Regions from separate parts of the Fluviibacter sp. genome, predicted to be linked through region 1. Evidence: predicted binding sites of a transcription regulator. Region 1 holds the regulator's gene; each other region holds the start of a gene.

Region 1 (4,696 bases):
CTATTCACGTCAGGAACTGGCCACCAAACTGCTCAGCAAACCAGCACCACGTCCGACCAAACGCCACCCCGGTAATACACGGGATGTGTTTGAAACTGTGCTCGAAGCCGTCTACGAAGCCCCGACCGAATCCGATGTACAGGTACTGCTTGATGATCTGGAACGGCGCAAAATGCTGTCGGATGATCGTTACGCGGAAATGCGCATCCGGTTGCGGGCACCTCGTTACGGCAACACCCGCTTACAGCAGGAACTGGCACAGAAAGGTATCGACCGCGATACCATTGCTGCCGTACTATCGGAACAACCCGATGAGCTCAGCCGCTGTCAGGCGCTATGGCTGAAAAAGTTTGGCCAGGCACCCCGCGACATGAATGAGCGCATGAAGCAAACCCGTCATCTGGCCAGCCGCGGCTTTGCCATGCGCACCATTCAGCAAGTAATCCGCAGCGCAGGCAACGTCAACACCGACGAACTCACCGACACCCCCTGATCCATCATCCAACCAACCCTTCTCATCACTTCACCATGACCGACGCCAAACCCGCCATTCTTTCGGCCCGTAACCTCCGAAAGGTGTACCGCAAACGCACCGTCGTCAAAGACGTGTCGTTTGATGTGAGCGCCGGTGAAGTTGTGGGTTTGCTTGGCCCCAACGGGGCGGGTAAAACAACATGTTTCTACATGGTGGTCGGCCTGGTGCCAGCGGATGGGGGCAACATTACTCTGGCCAATGACGAGCTGGTGCATTTACCAATTCATCAGCGTGCCCATATGGGGATCTCCTACCTGCCACAGGAAGCCTCGGTCTTCCGCAAGCTCACCGTCGAAGAAAACATTCTGGCCGTCCTGCAGCTGCAGAAGCTAAGTGCCGACGAGGAGCACAGCCGACTGGAAACGCTGCTCGACGAGCTGGCCATCCAGCATATTCGTCACAGCCGTGCCGCAGCGCTCTCCGGCGGTGAACGTCGCCGTGTTGAAATCGCCCGTGCGCTGGCCACCCAACCGCGTTTCATTCTGCTCGACGAACCCTTCGCCGGGGTAGACCCGATTGCTGTGCTGGAGATTCAGAAGATCATCCGCTTTCTCAAAGAGCGTGGCATCGGCGTACTGATCACCGACCACAATGTGCGCGAAACCCTGGGTATTACTGATCGTGCCTACATCATCAGCGAGGGCACCGTACTGGCCTCAGGCCACCCTGCAGACATCATCGAAAACGAAGCGGTACGCCAGGTCTACCTGGGCGAGCACTTCCGCCTCTAAGCGCTTTTATTGACGCCCCCCAGCGACCGGAACACCCCATGAAGGCCAGCCTGCAACTCAAGGCCACGCAACATCTGACGATGACGCCACAACTGCAACAGTCGATCCGGCTGTTGCAACTGTCGTCGGTCGAACTCCAGCAGGAAGTCACCCAGGCACTGGCAGAGAACCCGATGCTCGAACGCGACGAGGGCGAAGAGGGTGACACCCCAGTCAACGATGCATCAGCGAATGAGACTCGCGACCATGATGCTGGGCAAGTCACCGACTTTAGGCATGACACCGCTCATGAACATCGCGAGTCACTGGATGCAACTGGCGAAGCACACGAACCTGCCAACGAGGGCATGACCGACACCGCCGAAGCCTTTGAGCAATCCAGCCCCATGGATATGGATGAAGGCCCCTACGCCTATTCATCGGCCAGCGGCAGCGATGATGGTGACAGCGACTACGAAGTCGGAAACTGCAGCACGCTGACCCTGCGCGAACATCTACTGGCACAAGCCGGGCTACTGCGCACGGCCTGGCGAGAACAGGCACTGGTCCGCGTGCTGATCGAAGCACTGGATGAGCGGGGCTACCTGACCAGTTCACTGGACGAAATTCTGGAAGCCTTACCACCGGACGAATCGGTGACGCTGGCCGAGCTAGAACACGCACTCAGCCAACTACAGGAGCTGGACCCACCCGGCGTTGGCGGCCGCGACCTGACGGAATGCCTGCTGCTGCAGCTCAAAGGTCTGAGCGATCCTGCCGTTGATCTGGCACGTCAACTGGTCGCGGAGTGCTTGCCCGCCTTGGCGCAACGCGACTTCACACTTATCCGCCGCAAAACCGGGGCCGATCTTGATGCCCTGCGCGATGCCCAGACGCTGATCCGCAGTTTGAACCCCCATCCCGGCAACACTTTTCTGGATGATGCGAGCCCCTACATCATCCCTGATGTGCTGGTCCGCAAGAAGCATGACGCTAGGGGTGAGCGCTGGTCCGCCATCACCAACCCTGACGCGCTGCCCCGCCTGAAAATCAACCGCCTCTATGCTGGCCTGCTGCGTCAGGCTAGCGGCGGGCACAGTGGATTGAGCGGCCAACTCCAGGAGGCGCGCTGGCTCATCAAGAACATCCAGCAACGTTTTGAAACCATTGAACGGGTGGCCCAGGCCATTGTGGACGAACAGGCCGCTTTTTTTGAAAAAGGTGAGCTGGCCATGCGTCCGCTGGTCCTGCGTGAGATTGCCGACCAGCTTGGCCTCCATGAATCGACGATTTCCCGGGTGACCTCCCAGAAATTCATGGCCACTCCGCGCGGAGTCTTTGAATTTAAATACTTTTTTGGTAGCCACGTGGGTACCGACGATGGCGGCGCGGCCTCTGCCACGGCCATTAAAGCCCGAATCAAGCAGCTAATCGGTGGAGAAAATCCGAAAAAACCACTGTCTGACCAACAAATTTGTGATCAATTTAGTGCCGAAGGCATTGTCGTAGCACGCCGGACCATAGCAAAATACCGTGAGGCGATGGGTCTCCCCACCGCCAGTTTGCGCAAGACCCTTTAGAGGAGGCAGTATGAATCTGCAAATCAGTGGTCATCATCTGGAAGTCAGCCCCGCTATCCGCGAATACGTGAGCCAGAAGTTGCAAAAGGTCACGCGCCATTTTGATCATGTGATCGATATGCACGTTGTATTGAGCGTCGAGAAGCTGAACCAGAAGGCCGAAGTCACCCTGCATGTCCCCGGCAAAGACATCTTTGTCGAAAGCGTTGATCCCAATCTTTATGCAGCGGTGGATGATCTGACCGACAAGCTGGATCGTCAGGTTCAGAAATATAAACAGAAGATTCAGGATCATGGTCGCGGCCACAGCGTCGCCAGCCATCTCGAATAACCCTCACTAAGAACAGCGGGCACCGGTTCGGTGCCCGCGTTTCATTCCATGAACGCTATTGCCCAACTACTCACCACGGACGCCATAGTCCTGACAGCGCAGCCTGCCACCAAGGAAGCGTTGTTCGAACAAGCCGCTGCCGCGCTCGGCCTGCGACTCGGTATGAACAGCACCGCCATCCTGGACTGTCTGCACATGCGTGAGCAACTTGGCTCCACGGGGCTAGGGCAGGGCGTAGGTATCCCGCACGGTCGTGTCAAAGGTCTGCGCCAGGTCACCGGCATGTTCTACCGCCTGAGCAAACCGATTCCGTTCGATGCACCCGATCATCGCCCGGTCGATCTGATCTTTTTCCTGCTGGTGCCGGAACAGAGCACCGAAGAACATTTGCAGCTGCTGTCCGAACTGGCCCAGGGTTTTTCCGATCCTGATTTCCGCGAACAGCTGCGCAGCAGTACCGGGGCTGAGGTTGTACTCCGCCTCTTCACACAACAGAATAGCTGATTGAACGATACCCCATGAAAGAACTCAGCGTCGCACAGCTCTACGAAGAATACAAAGAGAGCCTGGCGCTCAACTGGGTGGGTAGTGTGGGTTGTAACCGCAACATCCGGCTGATGGAGAAGGATGCCTATGGTTCCGATATCGTTGGCCACCTGAATATCATTCACCCGGAACGACTCCAGGTCGTGGGTATCGCAGAACAGAAGTGGTCCCTGCGTACACGCGCTACACGCCGCCAATCGGTGTACGAAGATCTCTGCCAGGCAGCGCCACCTGCCATCATCGTGGCCGATAGCCTGCCAGTGCTGGAAGAACTGCGTGATGCCTGCGAGAAAACCGGCACACCGCTGTTTTCTTCGGCGCGTTCATGCTCGGCCGTTATTGATCAGCTGCGCCACTACCTAGCACGTAAGCTAGCAGACACTACCAGCCTGCACGGTGTCTTTATGGATGTACTGGGCATGGGTGTCATGATCACCGGTGACTCCGGCTCCGGCAAAAGTGAACTGGCACTGGAACTCATATCACGTGGCCACGGCCTGGTGGCTGATGACGTGGTCGAACTCACCCGTGTTGCGCCTAATGTGATCGAGGGACGCTGCCCCGGTATCCTGCGCGATTTTCTGGAAGTGCGTGGCTTGGGTCTGCTCAACATCCGCACCATTTTTGGAGAAACCGCTTCACGCCGCAAAATGCGGCTCAAGCTCATTGTTCACTTGCACCGGCAACAACCCGGTGTTGATACACCGCGTCTGCCATTTGAAGCACAGACCCAGGAGATCCTAGGCGTCAATATCCGCAAGGTGAATATTCCGGTGGCCGCTGGACGTAACCTGGCCGTACTGCTGGAAGCCGCTGTCCGCAATACAATTTTACAGTTCCGTGGTATCGACAGCCTAAACGAATTCATCGCCCGCCAGCAGGAAGAGGTTCTTGCCCAGGAAGCCCTGACTGCTAAAAATGCGCAGCGTGCCCTGGCCCTGGATCCGGCTCATACCATTCAACCCAGTCATATCGACGACCCGTCGATCTAAGG
Region 2 (4,696 bases), 190 kb from region 1:
CGGCGACGATCTTCATCAGTTCGTCCTGAAGATTGGCACGGGTCAACGCATCCAGCGCGCCAAAAGGCTCGTCCAGCAGCAGGACTTGCGGCTCCATCGCCAACGCCCGTGCAATCCCCACACGCTGTTTCATACCGCCCGAGATTTCATGCGGAAGTTTGTTACGGGAATGGGCCAGGCCCACCATGGCAATCGCATCATCCGTGCGTTGAATCAGCTGTTGCTTTGATTCTTCCTTGCCGAAAACGCGCTCAACCCCCAGATACACGTTTTCAAAACAAGTCAGCCAGGGCAGCAACGAGTGGTTTTGGAATACCACGGCACGAGCCGGGCCGGGACCGGCGATTTCCTTATTGGCACAGATCAACGCGCCACTAGTCGGAAAGGTCAACCCGGCAATCAGATTGAGCAATGTTGACTTACCACAGCCCGAGTGCCCAATCAGGGAGATAAATTCGCCCTTGCGCACCACCAGATTGACATCTCTCAGGGCATCAAAACGCCCTTTCTTGGTCAGGAAGGATTGGGCAACGCCTTCAATGATGAGATAGCGGTCGTTCATGTCACACCTCGTACGAGAACTGTTTGGCAATGAAGATGAGCAGGTGTTCCAACATGAGGCCGACAATCCCGATCACAAAAATGGCGATCACAATGTGCTCGACCTTCAGGTTGTTCCATTCGTCCCACAGCCAGAAGCCGATACCGGTCCCCCCCGTCAGCATTTCGGCAGCGACAATCACCAGCCAGGCCGTGCCGATCGACAAGCGTACCCCGGTCAGCATGTACGGCAAGGTTGCCGGAAACAGGATTTTCGAGAACACGTTCCAGCCCGAAAGATTGAGCACGCGGGCAATGTTCAGATAATCCTGCGGGATCTTGCTCACTCCCACGGCGGTATTGATGATCATTGGCCAGATCGAGCAAATCGAAATCACCCAGATGGCTGCCGGATTAGCGGCCTTGAATAGCAGCAAGCCGATAGGTAGCCACGCGAGTGGCGATACCGGCCGCAGCAGATTGATGACGGGCGCCATCATTCTGTTGAGAAAAGCGAAATAGCCGATCGCAAAGCCCAGCGGAATGCCAACCAATGCGGCAAAACCAAAGCCTAAACCTACGCGGCCAAGTGAATACAGAAGGTTCCAACCGATCCCCTGATCATTCGGGCCATTGACATAGAACGGATCAGAGAACAGTTTGATCGCCGCATTCAGCGTGAAAGCCGGAGAAGGAATCGCTTCAATGAAGAGGTGAATGCCCTGCCAGATCACCAGGAAAAGCAATAGCCCGAGCAACGTGGGGAACAGACTGCCAAACCCTGCCAGCACTTTCGCGCGCAACACCAAGCGATGCGCCTCTCTGGCCCTCAGTACTGCCAGCTCATCTGGCTGACTGGATACGTCAGCCGTTAATTCCGGTGCGCTCATCAGGCACCTCCTTTGATTTTGAAGCCGTCCGCGTAGGCGGCTGGATTTTTTCCGTCCCACACGACACCATCTATGAGTTTCGATGTCCGGAAATCTGATTTCGGAATGGGCGCACCGACTACCGTTGCCGCTGACTTGTAGAGTTCTATCCGATTGACCTTCTTGGCAACAGCAAGGTAATCCGGATGGTCTTTGAGCAAGCCCCAACGCTTGTGCTGCGTCAGGAACCACATACCATCCGAGAGATACGGGTAATTGGCCATACCATCGCCGTAAAAGCGCATCGGATTTTTGTCATCCCAGGTCTTGCCCAGGCCATTGGAATAACGACCCAGCATACGGTCCAGAATCACATCCACATCCGTATTCACGTATGACTTAGCGGCAATCACTTCGGCTGTCTTGTACTTGTTCGCATTTGATGCATCAATGTACTTGGATGCTTCCAGAATGGCGCAGATCAACGCCCGACAGGTGTTCGGATATTTGTTCGCAAAATCCGAGGTGGTGCCCAAAACCTTTTCAGGATGGTCTTTCCAGATGCCCTGGCTGGTTTCTGCGGTAAAGCCAATTTTGTCGATAACCGCACGTGCATTCCAGGGCTCGCCCACGCAGTAGCCATCCATATTCCCAACCCGCATATTGGCAACCATCTGTGGCGGCGGAACAGTGATGATCTTGGCGTCCTTGAACGGGTTGATGTTATTGGCAGCCATCCAGTAATACAGCCACATGGCGTGCGTCCCTGTCGGATAAGTCTGGGCGAACGTGTACTCCCGCTTTTCCTTAAGCATCTGTGCTTTGAGGGTGGCACCATCCTTCACGCCGGCATCTGCCAGCTTCTTGGAAAGCGTAATCGCTTGGCCGTTGTTATTAAGATTCATCAGAACCGCCATATCTTTCTGCGACCCGCCGATGCCCATCTGTACACCGTAGATCAGACCATAGAGCACATGAGCAGCATCGAGCTCCCCATTGGACAACTTATCGCGGACCCCGGCCCATGAGGCTTCTTTGGTCGGCACAATCGTGATGCCGTACTTTTTATCCAACCCCAGATACGAAGCCATGACGACCGAGGCACAGTCCGTCAGTGGAATGAACCCCACTTTGACTTCTTTCTTTTCCGGCGCATCCGAACCTGCCGCCCAGGCACCGGCTTTGAGCAGCGGATCAGCCAGCGTCAGCGCGCCGACGCCGGCAACCGCCTTGGCTGTTTTGGCGAGCATTTCTCTTCTCGAGAACAGATTGATGTCTTTCGTCATGATGATCCCCTGGATGGTTTGAAAATTCAGTCGCGGCAACGGCAAAAAAAAACGCCCACCGGTCAAAAGCCCTCGCTTCTCCGGTAGACGTCGTTGTCTGTCTGCAAAGACCATCGTTGGCCTTTGCTCATCGTTAACAAAGCAACAAGCGTGCCAAGCAAAAAATGGTCTATAAATCAAACCATCAGCGCTCTGACATTGGAGGAGCTCACCATCCTGGTGCGCCGCAGCAACAAACCGGTGCATAGCGCGCACCGCAAACCGGCCAATGGCCAGGATCAGCTCTTCGGGCCGATTTCTGCTTGCACCGCCTGCCAGGCCGACGGGGTATTCACATTAAATAGCGCCTGTGCAATGGCCTCATCCGGCACACAGATCTGCAGTTCCAGCGTTTCGATAAACTGCTTAACCGACCAAGCAAACCCTTGCGATAGCGCTGCGTCTGCATCAACACATCGGGCATCCAAGGCCTCGGTTTTTACCAAAACCAGCGGCAACGGATTATCGGCAATCATGCACCCGCTATCGCCGCCAGCCATCAACAGGAGTTTTTGAATTATTGACGGTGTCAACCACGGCACATCGACGGGTATCACAACGACCGCCGCCCCCCCCGGTATCTCGACCATGGCATTCAAAATGGAAACAATCCCCCCCACAGGGCCAAGGTCGGGGTAGGCATCCGCAAAACAAAGAAACTCCGGATACAAATCGGGTTGACCACTGACAACCACGGTCGTACAACCAGAGGCCTCCAATAATGCCACGCTTCGAGCCAGCAAGCTTTGACCGCATAGCCTCAACATGGCCTTATCCGTACCCATACGTCTGGATTGCCCACCGGCCAAAACGACACCGTATATCCGAGGGAAATTCAAATTCGTTCCTTTGTATGAAGCTGATTTTTAAGATGGTTAGCGAATCGCTGCTCTGGCGTGCTTCTGAATACCCAGATATTATGCCGTTTCCTTCTTGCCCATGATCTACTGCCATGAATCCATTAAATCGCGGTTTATGCCTTCTCAGCAGTTGTGTTGTCTTGAGTGCCTGTACGCAGTTCAACAAACTGCAAATTCACGACAAGGCCTATCTGGACGATCAAAAGATCGAAGAAAGCTACCAGAAAGCGGCCGCGTTACAGGCCAAAGGCGAGAACGGCGAAGACATCGTCGTCAACAAGGAAACCCTGCGCCTGCTCCATGATGTGCGCCAACGCCTAGAGAAAACCAGCGGTCAGACTTTTGAGTACGCGATTGTGGATTCGGATAGCCACTCGCACCTGTTGATGAGTCATGACAACAAGGAGTACGTCACCTTCAGTATGCAGTTTCTGGATAAGTTCGGCAGTGATCCGGACATCATCGCTGCCGTTGTGGCCCATGACCTTGCCCATATTGCCGACAAAGACACTGGTGATGCCATTGAGAACCGGGAAATCGGCTTTTTTGTCGCCAGACAGGTGATTAGTGCTGCACTATCCGTCGTCGGTACTCCGATTGCCGGCTACGCTGCCAGCGCGGCCATGTCAGGTGCAGAGCAAGTAGAGATATCTCTGCAGGAGGACAAAGTAAATCCTATTGGCATGCAATGGCTCCTGGACTCCGGCTACACGCCTTGCGGTTACATCAAGATCAAACAATACGATGAGAGCAATGCGGGTCTAGGCTCCCCGCTCAAGTTCATGGGGTCCCACCCAGGCATTTCCGGCCGTGCCCAAATGGCGCAGGACCACGTTGCCGCCAATCCCAAAATTGTGTGCCCGGCACCACCGGCCAACCCGGACAAAGCTGAGGCCACCACTAAGGCACCGACATCCGTGACACCAAGTACCGATGGCAGTGCCACGCTTCAAACAGAGGCCCCAGCCAGCTAAACGCGCCGAACCCTTCGAAACCGTCGTTCATTCATCAGCAGGGGAATAAAGCCCACCAGCAATCCACCGGCCCCGAGAATATTCGTCAGCAAGTCGAATGTCGGAATACTGTAGAGCGCGATAAACAC
Region 3 (4,696 bases), on a different contig from region 1:
CATGGCATGTAAAGATGTTGTTACTAGATATTCGGAAAAGCTGCCTACATCAATCTCGCCAGCAAAGGCTTTCAATTGTGTGCAAATAGCCTGCAAATGTCGCTCTCGAGAATAAGCAATTGCATGCAGAAAGACATTCTCAACCTTACCTAAACGCTGAACTAGAGCGCCCAGAGAGTAGCCTGAAACCTTTGCGAGTTCGCGCGCGCTAAAGTTACTTGAATCTCCTGTGTTTACAAGTTTCTCAGCGGCTTCGATTAGGTTATCAATAGCCTGCCTTGAGCGTTGTTGTTTAGGCTCTGTAAACTGAACGCGAATTTTTGAAAGCGATTTTTGAGACATTGTGAAATCTCTTGATAGGACTCATATCATCATAAGCAAATAGACCCGTTCACATTCTAACGGCAATAACTGTTTGTAATCACCCACCGAAAGTTGCACTGGTTAATCTGCTAACGGGTCTTCTATCTGGCACTAAGCAACATCAGTAAAAAATGAACATTGCCGATTCAGGGCTGGAAAGCACCATTGACTCGTTTTAACATTGAGCTCGGTTCTGGAAATTAAATTTCTGGGTTAATTCCTACTGAATGGTAAAAATTCTAACTGGAGAACCATGATATGAGATTAAAAAAAAGGTTTGCATTAGCAGCCTTGCTTTATGCGCTGTTTGCGACCGGAATTGAAATGCCTTTCGCGCAAACCGTAGCGACAAAACCAACTCGCATCACCTTTGACGGAAATATACGCAACAATTCTTTGGCGCTAAGTCCAGACGAAAGCACAGCAGTTGTTTCTTATAGTGAGCGACCAGAGGTCATTGTGTATGACCTCAAATCAAATCTTGTCAGGGGCGTCATTTCGCACTTCGTGACACCCAGAAACATCGTATTCGCTCCTGATGGGGAATCGTTTTTTGTTTCTGATAGCACTCAAGGTGTGATCGAGAAAGTCGACACAGTCACTCTAAAGATACTATCTCGCTTGGCGGCTGGGCCCGGTGTGTTTGGAACCGTAATGAGCAAGCGTGGCGATACACTTTATGCAAACAACCAAGCAACGAGTTCTGTCACAGTATTTGATACGTCCTCTGAACAGGCACGCGCAGTCATCGGCGGATTTGCTCAGCCTCGACAAGGTATACGGCTAAGCCCTGATGGCAAAACACTCTACGTAACGAATTTTCTCGGCGACAAAGTCACGATTGTCGATACCGAATCAAACAGAATTGTGGGGGAAATCACTGGCTTCAACAAAATTCGTGCGATATCCATTAGCGACGATGGAAGAACGATGTTCGCAGCCAATAGCGGTTCCGATAGCATTGCAGTCGTTGATGTTGAAAAACGCCACATCATTACAACAATTAGCGTAGGTAAAGATCCGTACGGCGCAGCATTGACGCCAGATGGAAAATTTGTCTATTCAGGAAACCTGGCTGACAACACTGTCTCAGTGATTGATGTCCCTAGTTTGAAGGTGATCGCAACAATCAGCGGTTTCAACGAACCTCGTCAAGCGATTGTCTTCACACGCGACGGCCATTATGCTTATGTACTGAATGCGGACTTGAGTGTTGCGAAAGTTGACCTATCAGCAAATCGGATCGTCGGTATGATCAAGCCGCCACAATAGCCTCCAACTGGCTCCGTTATGAGATGCACGCATGTTCCAATGCGCAGGTTCTGTTATAGCAGCAGGTTGTTCAATGATTTGAGCAGTCCAGTCAACCGCTTTGAGTGGTAAGCTATTGGCTATTAGAATTTGTTTTGACCGCATGGAGTTCTCATGAAGCAGATCGTTGCCATCATCAAGCCCTTTAAACTGGACGAAGTCCGTGAAGGCCTGTCGGAAATCGGCGTTACCGGGTTGACCGTAACGGAGGTTCGGGGTTTTGGACGTCAGAAGGGCCATACCGAGCTGTATCGTGGTGCCGAATACGTGGTTGATTTTCTGCCTAAGGTGCGCCTCGAAGTGGTCGTGCAGGATGATCGTGTTGAAGCCGTGCTGGAGTCGATCATCAAATCGGCGCGTACCGGTAAGATCGGTGATGGCAAGATTTTTGTCCTGCCGGTTGATCAGGTGGTGCGCATCCGCACTGGCGAGATCGACGACGCAGCCATTTAACTGCCCGAGCTGAGCTGACTCAGCATAGTGATCAGAGCCCTGCGGTGTTTTGACTGCAGGGCTTTTTATTGATGAAAATGCAGAACGGAACTGCTTTGGCGCTGGTGGCATTCAACAAACCGTATGGGGTGGTCTCCCAGTTCACGCCGGAAGGGCGCTGGCAGGGGCTGTCTGATTTCCTGTCACTGCCAGAGTTCCGTGTGGCAGGTCGGCTGGATGCCGACAGTGAAGGACTGTTGTTGCTGACGGATAACGGGGCGTTACAGGCCCGTATTGCCGAGCCGCGTCACAAGTTACCCAAGTGTTACTGGGCGCAGGTAGAAGGCATGCCCGATACGGCGGCGCTGGATCATTTACGGGCCGGCCCGGTGCTTAATGACGGCCCAACACGCGCCTGCCAGGTTGAATTACTGCCGGTGGATGTTGAGGCACAGAGTCTGTGGCCCCGTCATCCGCCCATCCGTTTCCGTAAGGCTATCCCCACCACCTGGATCGCGGTCACGCTGACCGAAGGACGTAACCGTCAGGTCAAACGGATGTGTGCCGCGGTTGGTTTCCCCGTTCTGCGCCTGGTCCGCGTTTCGGTCGGTGGTATCGATTTACTGACATTGAATGAAGGGTTGCCTCTGGCTCTGGGGCAGGCGATGCCGATTTCAGTGGATGCCTTGAACAGGAGTTTGTAATGCGCCTTGTCCGTTCGATCCTTGCGCTACTCGTCAGTGCGGCTTGCCTGGTGACGACAGCGCAGTCGGCACAAAATTTGCCAGTAATCCCGCTGTCTTTGGGTTCTGGTGCCCTCGAAGTGCAAGTCGCCAGTGATCAGTCGCAACGGGCGCAGGGACTGATGCATCGCACTGCCATGCCGGCCAATCAGGGCATGCTATTTGCCTATCCGGCCCCGGCGTATTTCTGCATGTGGATGAAAAACACAAAAATCCCGTTGTCCGTGGCTTTTATCGATGCCCAGGGCAAGGTCATCAATATCGCCGATATGGTGCCCCAGACCGAAACGAACCATTGCACCGAGCGTAATGCCACCTATGCCCTGGAGGTCAATCGCGGCTGGTTTACGCGTCATGGCGTTACCGCAGGCTCCCAGATCATTGGTCTGGAGCGTGCGCCTCAGGGCAAATACTGAGACCGGCAAATGCGGGAAAGTCGAACGCACAGCAGACGGATGCAGGGCCGGGCGCGTTGCAGTCACTGGCATCCGCTAGGCAACGCCCTTAAACCGCCGGCATGTCTGCGCCCCTGGTTGATGGAACCCCACTCGCTGACACGCCGTCTGCAACGTCATTATGGTCAGGTCGATGTGCGTGTGCTGAGTCAAGCCCTGGGGCAGCCCTATAATGATGAAGGGTCTGGCCGCTTCCCGCTGGCCATTGTTCGGGCGGTCGTCCTGTCGTCTGGGGATGGGTTGCCCTTGGTCGTTGCACACTCGATTTTGCCTGCTGTCCCGCGCGGACCGCTATCGGTGATGTTCCATAAACTTGGCCGTCAGGCACTCGGGTCGCTGCTCTTTACGCATCGCGGTTTCGTCCGGCGAGAACGTGAATGGGCTTTTTTGGATAAACGTCATCCGCTGTTTGGGCTGGCATCTTCACAGTTGCAAGGGGACGGCAGCAGCAGGCTATGGGCAAGGCGGGCGGTATATAGTCAATCGCGTTACCCTAGGCAGTCGGTGCAAGTGACAGAGGTTTTTTGTATGCGCTGACAACCTGGGGCGTTCCCGTGTGTTAATGTTTGAAACTTGTGGCGCGTGGAAGGTCTTGTTGAACGCACGTCTTTGTAGCTTTTCTAGGCGTGCGTATGACACAACGTGTATTGCCCTGTGTGGTGACCCTGATTTTTAAGAGTTTGGCGTATTTGCCCCTGTCTGTTTTGCAGGTGATCGGCCAGGGTGGCGGGTGGATTGCCTGGCGAGTTAGTGGGTCCTTCAAATCGCTGTCTGCCGAAAATTTTAAAAGTGCTTTTCCTGATGCAACCCCGCATATGCTGCGTGGTGCCATGTTGGCGGTTGGCCAGATGTTTCTTGAAATGCCCTATTGGTGGGTTCGTCGTAACGATCAGGCTTTGAATAAGACCGTCGCACCGGCAGATTGGCACCTGTTTGAGGAAGCCTTGGCGAGAGGTAAGGGCGTGATTCTGCTATCGCCGCATATGGGTTGCTTCGAGCTATTGGGGCCCGTCTATAGCTCGCGTCATCCGTCAACGGTGCTGTTTCGCCCGCCACGTATTCGATGGCTGCGTGACTGGATCGTGACCATGCGAACCCGCCAGAAGCTCAAGATGGCACCAGCGAATCAGACGGGTGTCCGATCTCTGGTTCGTACCTTACTTAAAGGTCAGACCGTTGGGATTTTGCCAGATCAAGTGCCGGTCTTGGGAGAAGGGGTTTGGGCACCATTCTTTGGCCGTCCTGCCTACACAATGACCCTGGTGCAACGCTTGCAGAGTCTGACGGGTGCTCAGATTTTTGTGCTGGGTGTTGAGCGTTTGGGTATTGGCAAGGGCTACAAAATGCACATTGCGCCCATGGAAGGCATGTTGCCGGAGGATCAGATTGCTG

Evidence for each region. The regulator sigma-54, encoded in region 1, starts transcription at its own class of promoters, with help from an activator protein. The targets are predictions, from matches to a motif close to TGGCACGCTTNCTGCTNA.
Region 2: AC3GOJ_RS00185 (CmpA/NrtA family ABC transporter substrate-binding protein) is a predicted target of sigma-54. The motif match lies at 2,834-2,851, and genes of this name have one in related genera.
Region 3: AC3GOJ_RS09550 (P-II family nitrogen regulator) is a predicted target of sigma-54. The motif match lies at 1,741-1,758, and genes of this name have one in related genera.

Annotation. Positions count from the first base shown of each region.
Region 1 covers NZ_JBIJFP010000001.1:236,460-241,155, forward strand. Annotated here, with positions in the region: gene AC3GOJ_RS01125 (regulatory protein RecX) at 1-493, shown strand, start outside; gene lptB (LPS export ABC transporter ATP-binding protein) at 529-1,266, shown strand; gene AC3GOJ_RS01135 (RNA polymerase factor sigma-54) at 1,305-2,825, shown strand; gene hpf (ribosome hibernation-promoting factor, HPF/YfiA family) at 2,836-3,156, shown strand; gene AC3GOJ_RS01145 (PTS sugar transporter subunit IIA) at 3,205-3,660, shown strand; gene hprK (HPr(Ser) kinase/phosphatase) at 3,675-4,694, shown strand.
Region 2 covers NZ_JBIJFP010000001.1:44,547-49,242, forward strand. Annotated here, with positions in the region: gene AC3GOJ_RS00175 (ABC transporter ATP-binding protein) at 1-562, opposite strand, end outside; gene ntrB (nitrate ABC transporter permease) at 564-1,430, opposite strand; gene AC3GOJ_RS00185 (CmpA/NrtA family ABC transporter substrate-binding protein) at 1,430-2,695, opposite strand; gene mobA (molybdenum cofactor guanylyltransferase) at 2,974-3,573, opposite strand; gene AC3GOJ_RS00195 (M48 family metalloprotease) at 3,735-4,568, shown strand; gene AC3GOJ_RS00200 (APC family permease) at 4,565-4,696, opposite strand, start outside.
Region 3 covers NZ_JBIJFP010000026.1:376-5,071, forward strand. Annotated here, with positions in the region: gene AC3GOJ_RS09540 (hypothetical protein) at 1-342, opposite strand, end outside; gene AC3GOJ_RS09545 (YncE family protein) at 622-1,635, shown strand; gene AC3GOJ_RS09550 (P-II family nitrogen regulator) at 1,789-2,127, shown strand; gene AC3GOJ_RS09555 (pseudouridine synthase) at 2,199-2,810, shown strand; gene AC3GOJ_RS09560 (DUF192 domain-containing protein) at 2,810-3,265, shown strand; gene AC3GOJ_RS09565 (chorismate--pyruvate lyase family protein) at 3,275-3,841, shown strand; gene AC3GOJ_RS09570 (lysophospholipid acyltransferase family protein) at 3,937-4,696, shown strand, end outside.